Regions from separate parts of the Bradyrhizobium sp. WSM471 genome, predicted to be linked through region 4. Evidence: riboswitches for the same ligand, from Rfam matches in the RefSeq annotation. Region 4 holds a riboswitch; each other region holds the start of a gene.
The links. A riboswitch is a leader RNA that binds a small molecule or an ion and turns the genes downstream of it on or off. The one in region 4 is predicted to bind cobalamin.

Region 1: another riboswitch for cobalamin. It lies ahead of BRA471DRAFT_RS14935 (DUF1636 domain-containing protein); the one in region 4 lies ahead of metE (5-methyltetrahydropteroyltriglutamate--homocysteine S-methyltransferase).
Region 2: another riboswitch for cobalamin. It lies ahead of BRA471DRAFT_RS00180 (TonB-dependent siderophore receptor); the one in region 4 lies ahead of metE (5-methyltetrahydropteroyltriglutamate--homocysteine S-methyltransferase).
Region 3: another riboswitch for cobalamin. It lies ahead of BRA471DRAFT_RS15000 (energy-coupling factor ABC transporter permease); the one in region 4 lies ahead of metE (5-methyltetrahydropteroyltriglutamate--homocysteine S-methyltransferase).

Annotation. Positions count from the first base shown of each region.
Region 1 is NZ_CM001442.1:3,429,031-3,432,233, forward strand. It holds gene BRA471DRAFT_RS14925 (cobyric acid synthase) at 1-231, opposite strand, end outside; gene cobO (cob(I)yrinic acid a,c-diamide adenosyltransferase) at 242-877, opposite strand; cobalamin riboswitch at 918-1,137, shown strand; gene BRA471DRAFT_RS14935 (DUF1636 domain-containing protein) at 1,232-1,624, shown strand; gene cobW (cobalamin biosynthesis protein CobW) at 1,621-2,655, shown strand; gene cobN (cobaltochelatase subunit CobN) at 2,655-3,203, shown strand, end outside.
Region 2 is NZ_CM001442.1:41,346-44,548, reverse strand. It holds gene BRA471DRAFT_RS00180 (TonB-dependent siderophore receptor) at 1-1,339, opposite strand, end outside; cobalamin riboswitch at 1,606-1,811, opposite strand; gene BRA471DRAFT_RS00175 (PAS domain-containing sensor histidine kinase) at 2,093-3,203, opposite strand, start outside.
Region 3 is NZ_CM001442.1:3,441,747-3,444,949, reverse strand. It holds gene cobF (precorrin-6A synthase (deacetylating)) at 1-653, opposite strand, end outside; gene BRA471DRAFT_RS15000 (energy-coupling factor ABC transporter permease) at 699-1,376, opposite strand; cobalamin riboswitch at 1,413-1,633, opposite strand; gene cobA (uroporphyrinogen-III C-methyltransferase) at 1,679-2,410, opposite strand; gene BRA471DRAFT_RS14990 (cobyrinate a,c-diamide synthase) at 2,407-3,203, opposite strand, start outside.
Region 4 is NZ_CM001442.1:1,436,891-1,440,093, reverse strand. It holds gene metE (5-methyltetrahydropteroyltriglutamate--homocysteine S-methyltransferase) at 1-1,881, opposite strand, end outside; cobalamin riboswitch at 1,980-2,180, opposite strand; gene BRA471DRAFT_RS36220 (4Fe-4S binding protein) at 2,969-3,172, opposite strand.

The DNA.
Region 1 (3,203 bases), 2.0 Mb from region 4:
CACCGGATTCATGTCGGTGTGCGGCTCGACGCGAGCGGCCAGCGCCTGGAGTGCCTGGGCGCGGCCGATCTCGCCGCCGTCGACGGTGACGGCCGCGTTGTTCGACATGTTCTGCGGCTTGAACGGGAGCACGCGCAGGCCGCGTCGCACAAAGGCGCGCGCGAGGCCGGCAACGATGAGCGACTTGCCCACGTCCGAGCCGGCCCCCTGGATCATCAATGCGCGCGCCATCGCGAGTTTCTTAGAACTCGACGCCGGCTTGCGCCTTTATGCCGGAGCGGAAGGGATGCTTGACCAGCGTCATCTCGGTGACGAGATCGGCGATCTCGATCAGCTCGTCCTTGGCGTTGCGTCCGGTGAGCACGACATGCGTCATCGGCGGCTTCGAGGTCACCAGGAAATCGACGACCTCGGCGATGTCCAGATAATCGTAGCGCAGCGCGATGTTGATCTCGTCGAGCACGACCATGCGGAGATTCTGGTCGAGGATCAGCTCCTTGGCCTTCTCCCAGCCGGCGCGCGCGGCGGCGATGTCGCGAGCGCGGTCCTGCGTCTCCCAGGTAAAACCCTCGCCCATGGCGTGGAATTGGCAGAGGTCGCCGAAATGGCCGGTGAGCATGCGGCGCTCGCCGGTATCCCAGGCGCCCTTGATGAACTGCACGACCGCGCAGGGGAAGCCATGGGCGACGCAGCGGACGATCATGCCGAAGGCCGAGGACGACTTGCCCTTGCCGGCGCCGGTGTGGACGATGATGAGGCCCTTTTCGCCGCTCTTGGTCGCCATGATCTTGTCGCGGGCGACCTTCTTCTTCGCCATTTTCGAGGCGTGGCGGGCGTCGGTTTCGTCGGCCGTCTGGGTATCCGGTTCTGACGTCATCGGACGGGGTCCTTCGGCTTGACAAGAGGCGGTCGGGGGCAAATGGTGACCCGGCGTTGGTTCCTGTCCTACGACAGGCGAAGAGGGAATGCGATAGGGTCCGAATCGGCAAGATTTGGTTCCAAAATGCAGCCGCCCCCGCGACCGTGACCGGAGAGATGCCCGAAGCCACTGATCCCCTACGGGATCGGGAAGGCGGGGATCGAAGGGGAAACCCTGCTCCGGAAGCCGGGAGACCTGCCAGCGCGGACGATTTTGGACCGGCGGACGGGGTGTTCCGCGACGGGGAAACGGGCCTTCGCAAGAACGGTTCGTGGGCCTCTTCGCTTCCCGCTGTTTATTCTGGAAGAAGCGATGACCGTCACACTTCATGTCTGCATCACCTGCCGCGCCGGCCAGACGCTTGGCGAGGGCGAGACGACGCCCGGCAAGCGCCTGCACGGTGCGATCCTCGAGGCCGGCGTGCCTGACGGCGTCAGCGTGGTTCCCGTCGAATGCCTGTCTGCGTGCAACCAGGGTTGCTCGGTCGCGCTCAGCGCGCCCGGCCGCTGGTCCTATGTCTATGGCCGTCTGTCGGATGCGAATGCGAGCGACGTGGTCGCGGGCGCCGCGGCCTATGTGGCCGCACCCGACGGCCTCGTGCCATGGCGCAGCCGCCCGGAGATCTTCCGCAAGCAATCGCTTGCCCGCATTCCCCCCATTCCCCCCATTCTCCCCTTGGCCGTCGTGCCGGAGGCCGCCGAATGAATTCGCTCGCAAAAGTCCCGGTCACGGTCGTCACGGGCTTTCTCGGTTCCGGCAAGACCACGCTGATCCAGCATCTGCTTGCCAACGCCAACGGGAAGAAGCTGGCGGTGCTCGTCAACGAGTTCGGCAGCGAGGGCGTCGATGGCGAGATTCTGAAATCCTGCGCCGATGCGAATTGTCCGGAAGAGAACATCATCGAACTTGCTAATGGCTGCATCTGCTGCACCGTTGCCGACGATTTCATTCCGACCATGGAGAAGCTGCTGTCGCGGTCGGTGCGGCCCGATCACATCCTGATCGAGACCTCGGGCCTGGCGCTGCCCAAGCCGTTGCTCAAGGCATTCGACTGGCCGGAGATCCGTTCGCGCATCACGGTCGACGGCGTGATCGCGCTGGCCGACGCCGAAGCTGTCGCCGCCGGCCGTTTCGCGCCCGACCCTGACGCCGTCGAGGCGCAGCGCGCGGCGGACGGCAATCTCGACCATGAGACGCCGCTGTCGGAAGTGTTCGAGGACCAGATTGCCTGCGCCGACATCGTGCTGCTGACCAAGGCCGATCTTGCGGGCGCGGCAGGCCTCGAAGCAGCCAAGGCGGCGATCACCGCCGAGATGCCGCGCCGCGTGCCGATGCTGGCGATCACCGACGGTGCGATCGACGCCCGCCTCATCCTCGGCCTCGGCGCTGCCGCCGAGAACGATCTCGCCGCGCGTCCCTCGCATCACGACGGCGAGGAGGATCACGAGCACGACGATTTTGCATCCGTCGTCATTGATGTTCCTGAGGTGACCGATATCGACACGCTGGTCGCATCCGTTCAGCGTCTGGCGCGCGAGCAGAACGTCCTGCGCGTCAAGGGATACATCGCGGTGGAAGGCAAGCCGATGCGCCTCTTGCTGCAAGCGGTCGGCGAGCGCGTGCGACACCAGTTCGACAAGCCCTGGGGCATGGGTGCGAGGCAGTCAAAGCTCGTCGTGATCGGCGAGCACGGAAACATTGATGAAGCCGCGATCAAGGCGGGACTCGGTATCTGATGCACGTCGTCTTCCGCGAGAGCCGCGGTCTCGAGGAGACTGCGACACCAAGGGACATCGGCCAGGACCCGGCCGATCTCGTGGTGCTCTCGTATTCGGATTCCGATCTGGCGGCGTTCGCGGCCGGCTGGCGCCGGGGCCGCGACAGCCTGCCGTCGCTACGCCTCGTCAATCTCGCCGAACTCCGTCATCCGCTCTCGGTCGACACCTACATCGAGCGCACGCTTGCGCAGGCGCGCGGCATCCTCGTGCGTCTGATCGGCGGGGAATCCTACTGGCCGTATGGGCTCGCGGCGCTGCAGCAACTGGTGAAGGAGCGCGGCATCGTGCTGGCCGTGTTGCCGGCCGACGGCCGCGACGACACGCGACTGGATGCATATTCGACCCTGCCGGTCTCGACCTTGCGGCGGCTCAAGGTGCTCTGCGACACCGGCGGCCCTGTCGCGGCGCAAGCCGCGATCGCTCAGCTTGCGTTGGCCTCGGGCCTCTATGCGGGACCTGTTATCGGCGAGATGACCGTGCCCGAGATGGGCTTTTACGATCCGGCG
Region 2 (3,203 bases), 1.4 Mb from region 4:
CCGAAGAGAACAGCGTGTCCTGCGAGACGTTGAATTGCGAGCTGCTCGCCGCGACGGTGGCGACGAAACGGTTGTCCATGCCGGCCAGATTGGAATTGACGGTAAGGTCTGTGATGTTGCCGTAGAGCCGCTGCGCATGATCGAGCGCCAGGCGCTCGCGATAGATGCTCTGCGCGCCCGCGAAATTGCCTACGGTCTGATCAAATGAGGTGATCTCGTTATTGAACCAGTGCCGGTGGGCGTCATAGCCGTAGACCTGGCTCTTGAGGGAGATGTTGTTGGTGATGTCCCATTGAAAGCCGCTGCGCAGCCACAGCTCGTTCGCCCCGCTGTGGTTGTCGAGCACGTTGTAGTTTGTCGTCAGCGTGCGCGCATCGACGGTGACCGGGACCGGCGTGCCGCCGCCGAGGTAGTAGTTGCTCCACTGGCCCGAAACGACGCCTGATGTCGGCACGATGCCCGGCGCATTCGCCGGCACCAGCGGCGTGCCCCAATAGAAGCGGTCCTTATCCTGCCTGTACTCGGCCGCGCCCCAGACCTTCAGGCTGTTGTTGACGCGATAGTTCAGCTGGCCCGAGACATTGCTGAGCTTCGAATAGGTGTCGTCGATAAATCCCTTGTTGTTGAAGTGACTGATGTCGAAGCGGTAGTCGAGCCCGTCGATCAGTGTGCTGCCGCCCGAACCATAGCCGGCGCGATAACCGTTGAAGGAATCGTAGAAGGTGAAGGCGTCATTGACAACAGGCCCGGTGTGCGGCGCCTTCGTGACGAAATTGATTGCGCCGCCGGTCGCCCCTAAGCCGGCTACGAGTGAATCCGGCCCCTTGATGATCTCCACCTGCTGCAATCCGGCGACATCCATGGGGCGGCCGGTCATGGTCGATGGCCCGATCTGGATGCCGTTGTAGAGAGTGCTGATCTGGTCCCCGGAAAAGCCGCGCATCGAGAAGATGGCGGGTGCACCCGGAGCATCGCCGCCGGTCACGCCGGCCGCCGCTTTGGCGACGTCGGTGGTCGTCCGGATGCCAAGTTCCTGCATAACGCGCTGGTCGATGACCTCGACGGTCGCGGGCATTTCCCGTGCCGTGATTCCAAGCCGGGAGCCAACGCCAGTAACGGCGGCCGTGTTCAGCGGCGTCTGAATCGGGCCGCTCAATGGCTGGGTTGCCGGGACGGCGACCACCGAAGCGGACAGATTGCGCCCCGGGGCGCGGCGGGCCGTCCGCGGCTTCTGAGCGCCCGCGCTGACGGCGGGAGCCCGTCGCGCGGCAGGTGGCGAGACGATCACGGGCTCCACCTCTCGGGAGGTGTCCCGGGCGGCGGTCTGCGCCGTTGCCATGGGGCACACCGAGGTAGAGAGCAGCAAGATGAGCAGGCCAGACCGAGTGCCAGGCATGCGGCCGGTCACGCCCTGAGAGATGCCACTGCGGTTAAGCGAAAATGCCGGCGCAATGCCGCTGCCGAAATGAAGATGTTGCACAAGAACGCTCTGCGGCGACGCAAACAAACCGTCACCGCGGTTGCCTTAGTCACCTGCCTTCGCCCCAAGCGGCAGATGCACCGGCTACTTGTCCGACATCGAGGCACCCCGCCCAATGCGTTCGCGCGTGACTTATGGCTGGCAGCAGGTTTCCTGGCTCGCGGGTTATCGCCTTCGACCACCTTCCCAGAGACCGATTGGCTCCAGTGGTTTTGCTGGTCGTCGGCTATCCGCTTACAGTTGCGGGGGCAGCCGCGGAATGGTCCGCCGAGACGGACGCACCGCATTCCCTTGATGAGTCCTTGCGGACACTACCGATCACGAAAGTGGCATCTGGTGATCGTCCCGTCAACAACCGGGAGGGATTTTAAACCAGCTCGCCCAGCGATGGTCGCAGGGTGTCGCTGCTGCGCCCGCCAGTCTCCCGGGACTTGACGTCAGCCTGCGGGGTCAAAGACCCCCGGCGCGGCAAATTCAGCCACGCGCCCGTTTTACCAGAGACAGCGGACATCAAGACGCCTGAGGCGCTCTTCGCCTAAGGATCACGAGCGGGCGTTGGAAGAGTGGTAGTCGCCGGCGCCGGCGGTCGCAGGATGCTACCGCTGTCTGACCTTAGGTCAGCTGGTCGAGAATCTCTCGCACCTTCAGCGCTAGTTTCGCTTGCGAGATCGGCTTCTCCAGCAGGTTTACGCCTTCATCAAGCCTCCCCTGATGGACGACGGCATTGCGCGAGTACCCGGTCATGTACAGTATCTTCAGTCGCGGTCTAATTTGAAGCGCGCGCCGGCCGAGTTCGCGACCATTGATCCCGGGCATGACCACGTCCGTGAGAAGAAGATCGACCTTCGACTGGTCCTGCAGGAGAATGGTCAGGGCGGCTTGGGCGGTGCGGGCCGAGAGAACGCGGTAGTTGAGATCGCGCAGGACGTCAGAAATATAGACGCGCAGATCTTCATCATCCTCGACGACGAGAATGGTCTCGAATATCTCACCCTCAGCGAGCTCCTCAGGTGCCACTTCCTCGTGTCGGGCACTGCCGGTGAAGCGCGGGAAATACAGCTTGATCGTCGTGCCTTGCCCCACCTCGCTGTAGATTTTTGCGTGCCCTCCGGATTGTTTGACGAAGCCATAGACCTGGCTCAAGCCAAGGCCGGTGCCGTGACCCGGCTCCTTGGTGGTAAAGAACGGCTCGAAGGCGTGACTGAGAACATCGCGCGACATCCCGCCACCGGTGTCAGTCACGCAAATGGCGACGTACTGACCGGGCGCCAGTTCAGGATTGAGCCGGCAGTAGTCATCGTCGGCGGAGATGTTGGCAGCTTCCACTGTCAGCTTTCCGCCGTCGGGCATGGAATCACGAGCGTTAATTGCCAGGTTGACGATGGCTGACTCTAGATGATTGGCGTCAGCTTCAATTTGCCATAGCCCCGCACTTCCGACCGTTTGGACTTCGATGCTCTCTCCGAGCGTACGCTGGAGGAATTCCTGCAGACCGTTGACGTAGTTGTTCACGTTGATCGGCTTGGGATCGAGCGCCTGCCGGCGCGAAAATGCCAACAAGCGGCTGGTCAAAGCCGCGGCTCTCTGCGCGCCTCGTTTCGCGTTTGCGAGCGCCCGGTTCAGATTGGCTCCGGGCGCCTTCACGTGTCGTTCAGCTGTTTCGAGATTGCCAAGGACAATCATGAGCAGATTATTGAAGTCGTGCGCGATTCCGCCGCTGAGT
Region 3 (3,203 bases), 2.0 Mb from region 4:
AGCGCGCCGGACATGATAATCTGATCGGGCATGCCGAGATAGGCGCCCCACCAGATGTGCAGGTCCGCCGGATCAAGCGACTGGAACGCCGTGCCGCCGTCGAGCATCACCACCACGGTATCGACACCCGCCGGCCAGCCGCCATCGCGCAAGCGACGTCCGGTCGTGACCAGAAAGGGCTCGCCGATATCGTTGAGCGGCAGCGCATGCGCTGCACACAGCGCCTGGATCGAGGTGATGCCGGGCACGACTTCGATCTCAGGTGAAGGATCGAGCCGCCGCGCAATGCGCAGCGAGGAATCGTAAAGCGAGGGATCGCCCCAGATCAGCAGCGCGACCTTGCCTTTGCCTTCGAGATGATCTGCGATCGTCTGCGACCAGACAGCGGCCACGGCATCGTGCCAATCGTCCACGCCCTTGCGATAGTCCGCTTCAGCGGCGTCGCGCACGGGCAGATCGAACTCGGCGATGCGCGTCGTGTCGCTGGTGAGCACATCCGCGCAGATCGTCCGCCTGAGATCGGCGAGATCGGACTTGGCCGTCCCCTTGCGCGGGATCAGGACGAGATCGGCCGCGTTGATGGCACCGATCGCGGCGCGCGTGAGCTGCCCGGGATCGCCGCAACCGATGCCTATCAGGGAGAGCGTGAGCATCGGAGCTGCGAAGGGCGGCCATGACGGCCGCCCGTTCGCTTGTCTCTAGGCCGCGTTGTGCAAACGCGGCGTGACGAGGCCGGCCGCGGTGACGCCGCGCAGCGACTTCGCCAGCGCCAGCACGCCGAGATCGGCAAGAGGCTCGATCACGATGACGAGCGCATAGGACGCCGCGAAGGTCGCGATGCTGGCAAGGTTGGTCACGGCAAAACCGGCGCCATAGAGCGCCCAGAACGCGACCCAGGCGATGACGCCGGCCTGATAGGTCGTCGAAAGCGCCAGCGCCTGGCGGTACTTCAGATCGACATAGGCCGTGTTGCGCGAAATGATCCGCGTGGCGATTGCCTGGATCCCGAACAGCGGCACCAGCAGCGTGGTGACGTTCATGCCATATTGCGGCAAGTCGGGCGGCTCGAAGAAGATGCCCTGGAACAGCAGGCCGAACGCGAGGCCGAAGGCCGCAGGCGCCGCTCCAAACAGCAGGAACAAGGTCGAGCCGAGGATGAAGTGCACTTCGGAGACGCCGACCGGGAAGTGCGGCAGGATCTCGAAGAAGATAAACACGAGTCCCGTGGTGGCGAGCGTGCGCGCCGCGAACGACGTGATGCCCTGCTCGCGCACGGTCTCGACCGCGAGCTTCAAGGCAACGCCGCCGACGGCGATGCCGGTTGCGTAACTCAGCACGAGCTTGGCGTCCGAGACTAGTCCGGGTTCGATATGCATGGCTCAGATCCTTCTTGCCGTCACACCCGACGGCCTTGGCCTCAAAACGTGCACGGCCGGTCTCCTGGCTCGCGGTTCACTGGGAGTCTCCGGCCTTCCCGGGCCTTGCGGCCCAGTGGCTGATCGAAGTCCCTCACCGCTTACAGTCGCGGGGGCGGCTGGGGTTTTGGGCGCCGCAATTGGGTCCGCCCATCCCCATTCCCGATTATGCTCCGGCGCTTTGCGCCGCGTCGAGCACCATGCCTCTCCTGTGTGCCCCTTTCGCCAGCCGGGCGTCAAGGGGTGAAGGGCGGCCGAGAGCGTCATGACGGATAATCCCCCGCCAGCGCGCCGAACAGGATGACGGCCGCCGTGGATGCCGCTCCGCCCCGCGCAAGCTGCTCGGCAAGTTCCGAAATGGTGGTGCGGACCAGTCGCTCATCGGGACGGCCGAGCGATTCGGCAAACAACGCCGGCGTGGTCGGGGCGAGCCCGTGCTCGATCAATTTTGCGACGAGCGCCGGAAATGTGCGCCGGCCCATATAGACCACGGTCGTCGCCTCGGGATCGGCCAGCGCCACCCAATTGAGGTCTGGCGGCAGCTCGCCGGTGACGTCCGCGCCGGTGATGAACTGCACCCGGCGCGAGGTATGGCGCCGGGTCAAGGGAATCCCGGCCTGGGCCGCAGCCACGCAGGCCGTGGTGACGCCCGGAATGATCTCGTAGCCGATGCCCGCTTCACGCAGGGTCTCGAGCTCCTCCTCGAGCCGGCCAAAGATGCCGGCATCGCCGGACTTCAACCGCACCACGCGCGCGCCTGTTGCGGCATAGTCGACCAGCAATCGGTTGACGTGGTGCTGCTTGGTCGAGGGCCGTCCGGCCCGCTTTCCCACCGCGACGAGATTGGCGCCGGGCCGGGCCAGATCGAGGATCGCGCCCGAAGCAAGATCGTCATAGAGCACGACATCGGCCTCGCGCAGGCGCGCGGCACCCTTGAGCGTGAGGAGTTCGGGATCGCCGGGGCCGGCGGAGACGAAGGACACAAAACCGCTCACCGGTCCTCCGCGATCAGGTGGAAGAACGTGCCGGTGGCTCGTCCCCGCCGCGAGCCGGTCTCGGCGATCACCGCGCCTGTCGCGTCGTGCACGACCGCCAGCGGCGTGTCGGGCTGCGCGACGATCGTCGAATAGTGGAATTCGTGGCCACGCAGGCGTGCGCCCGCCCGATGACCCGGCATCGGCGCGGCGAGCTCGGCGAGGCGGTAGCCCAGATGCATGCGGCGTTTGGCAAAGCTCGTCTCGAGGCCGAGCAGGCCCGTCATCTCGTGGCGGATGCCGTCGGCATCGGTCAAAGCAGTGCCCAGCACCATATAGCCTCCGCATTCGCCGTGTACCGGCCGCGTCTCGGCGAAGGCGCGCAATCCGCTGTGGAAGCGCGCATTGGCCGCGATCTTGCCGGCCTGCAGCTCGGGATAGCCGCCAGGCAGCCAGCACACATCGGCGCCCGGATCAGGGCCTTCATCGGCGAGGGGCGAGAATGTCGATATCTCCGCACCCGCCGCGCGCCACGCTTCCAGCATATGCGGATAGACGAAGGAGAACGCGGCGTCGCGGGCCAACGCAATGCGCTGGCCGGGCGGCGTCACGTTGACGTGGCTCGCGGCAGGTTGCGGCGACCACGTGGCCGCCGAACGCAGCACCGCGTCGAGATCGACATGCTCTGCGACGAAGCGCGCGGCCTCGTCGATCAGCTTGCCGATCTCCGCCTGCTCCTCGGCCTGGACCAGCCCGAGATGCCGCTTCGGCAGGCTGATCTCGGCATGGCGCGGCAGCGCGCCGAACACGGCGA
Region 4 (3,203 bases):
GCGCAGTGGCAATCCCTCCCGCAACGCAGCCTCGTCGATCTGGATCATGGTCGCTCCAGCCGCCTCAAGGTCGATGACCTCGTCTCGGATCGCGAGAGCGATCTGTCGGCATGTCTCGCTCCGCGGGATGTCGTCACGGACAAACGACCAGTTCAGGATCGTCACCGGTCCGGTCAGCATAGCCTTGACGGGTTTTTTGGTCAGAGACTGCGCATGTCGCCACCATTTAACGGTCATGGGCTTCGGGCGGGAGACATCTCCAAACAGGATAGGAGGACGAACGCACCGCGAGCCATAAGACTGAACCCAGCCGTGCTTGGTGAATGCGAAACCCAACAGCTGCTCGCCAAAGTATTGAACCATGTCATTGCGCTCGAACTCACCGTGTACGAGCACGTCCAGGCCGATATCTTCCTGCCAATGCACGGTATGGGCTGTCTCCGCTTTCAGAAGCTGCTCGTACTGCGTGTCATTCAGCGCTCCCCGCGCATGAGCTGCACGCGCATTGCGGACGTCCGCCGTTTGCGGGAAGGATCCGATGGTTGTGGTTGGAAACATCGGCAATGCGAAGGCGACGCGTTGGACGTCGGCGCGCTGGGTGAACGCACTGCGACGGCGACGCATGCTATCGTCGATCGCGGCCATTCGTCCGGCGACGTTCGCACTGTGGATCTTCGGCGATGTTTCGCGGGTGACGGATGCATCCTCTGAGAGCGTGAGTTCATCGGCCACGTCGGCAGCATGGCCAGCCAGCGCTTTGCCCAATATCGAAAGTTCCTTGATCTTCTGCACTGAGAACGCCAACCACGTCTTCAGATTGGGATCGAGATCGATCTCTAGTTCAATATCGGTCGGAACATGAAGCAGCGAGCAGGAGGGGGCAATCTGAACACGGTCCCTGCCCAGTTTTTTGACCATAGGAGCAAGTTGGTCGAGTAGCGCCGGCAGATTAGAGCGCCACACGTTGCGACCATCAACGACACCGAGCGAGACCACTAGATCTCTACCTGCTCTGGCGACAATCGCGTCCAACTGGTCAGGTGCACGAACCAGGTCGACATGAACCCCGGCAACGGGCAAGGCCAATACTGTTTCAAGATTGTCGCCGACAGCCCCGAAGTATGTGGCCAGCATGATTTTAAGCGCCGGCACGGCCTTAGCGAAATGAGCATAGGCCCGGCGGACAGCGGCCCGAGATGCTTCGTCGACGTCCATCACTAGGCATGGCTCGTCGAGCTGAACCCATTCAGCGCCGCGCGAGGCTAGTTCGCGGAGAACATCGACATAGACGGGGAGGAGTCGATCAAGCAGCGACAGCGGATTGAATGCGGGATTTACGCTTTTGCCGAGCTTCAGGAAAGTGACTGGGCCCACTAGGACGGGCCGCGTCTGATAACCGAGGCTTCTTGCCTCCTCATATTCCTCGATCGGCTTCCGAGAGGCATACTTAAAGATCTGATCCTGGTGAAATTCCGGCACCATGTAGTGGTAGTTCGTATCGAACCACTTCGTCATCTCCTGTGCGGCTACGCCGGGCCCATGCTGAGCGTGACCACCGTCTTGAGCGCCACGCGCCATGGTGAAGTAGGTTTTGAGCGACACAGGACCTTCGTTCCAGCCGTAAACGTCGGGAATCGCGCCGACCATTAGGCTGGTATCGAGCACATGGTCGTAGAGCGAGAAGTCATTCGAAGGAATGACGGTCGCACCGCGGGATTTTTGCCGTGCCCAATTAGCGGCACGAAGTCCACTCCCCGCCTCGAGGAGCTCGGCTTCGCTAGATTTTCCCGCCCAGTAGCTCTCGAGCGCGAATTTGAGTTCGCGTCGTGGGCCGATGCGTGACGTCCCCAGTGTGGCAACGGGAAGCGAAAGGATTGACATAGCTTAGACCCCATGTTGGGGCAAAGGCCATGGCGGACGCAGACAGCGAACATCGCGTGAGCGACAACTGCTTGGCGCACACCGGGACGCCCCGCCCGTGGACGATATCTTGTCGAGGCAGGTCTCCTGGCTCACGGGTCGTCGCTGCTGTCCGGCCTTCCCGAAGCCGCATGGCTTCAGTGACTTCGTTGGACAGCGGCTCGCCGCTTACAGTTGCGGGGGCAGCGCCGGCATTGCACCGGCTTCCCTCTTAGCTCCGGATCAAACGAAATCCGGAGACCGCGACGGCTTGGATTATGCGCACGAGGATCGATGCGTCAACCTACCGATTCTCGCTGCGACATTGCCCAAGCGATTACGAGCGCACTAGGCAGGTAAGACGGTCTTGCTCGCGGCCTAGTGAACACGCCCGGATCTGTGGAGGCTCCGCTTTTGAAATGCATTCGCTCCCTGCTCGCGTAACGGTTGAGCTCCACCACCGGAACGAACCCGGGCGGCTTTCGGTATCTGTGTGATCGCGAGGAGGCGACCTTTTCCGTCAGCAGCTTTTCGAACCTGCGCGTCAGGAAGGTGCGATCATCCTCGGCCGGCATCCGTTTGGTCACAGCCCACGAGGCTCCCTAGACATTTCGAAAGCCGGATTGCTCCAGGACCGAACGGATGATCAGGTCGGCTCCTTGGTGTTCGGCGGGCCCGCGACCAGGCACGAGGTCGTCCGCCTCCGTGAGGTTGGCCAAGATGATCTTCTCGGTGCACTAGGTGTTCACGTGCTCAGCGACTTTTGCGCCGGCTTCGATGCGTCCGTGGCCGCTCGACGCCGGGTCTGCCTCGCCTCGACTCGCCGCCAGCGAAGATAGGCCGTAACGCGGCCACTGAGCATCGAGGGCCTTGTCCTTGTTCGTGACAAATTCGACGGTGTCCTCCGACAGAGCCCTTTGAGGGGTTCCTCGGCGTCGCTCAGCGTCTTAAGCTCATAACGATGTTAATCGACCTCGATGCGCCCCATGCGGTCGTGGTCTCCTCAAGGTCCCACATCTACAACTTCGTTCGCGAAATCGAGCGATGAGGCCTTTTGGTCGCGGGCTGCCTATCCTGTCTTGGACGGGACACAGGTGTCAGGGACCGGACAGACCACCGCGCATTGCGGCGTGTCGCAATGGCCCTCGCACTCCGTACATTTTTTGGCATCGATAACGTAAATGTCACGCTTCAGACTGATCGCCGCGTTGGGACACTCGAACTCACATGCGCCACAAACGGTGCATTGCGAAGCGACGATCTTGTAAGCCATGCCTTCCGACTCCTTAGGCGAGCGATGCCAT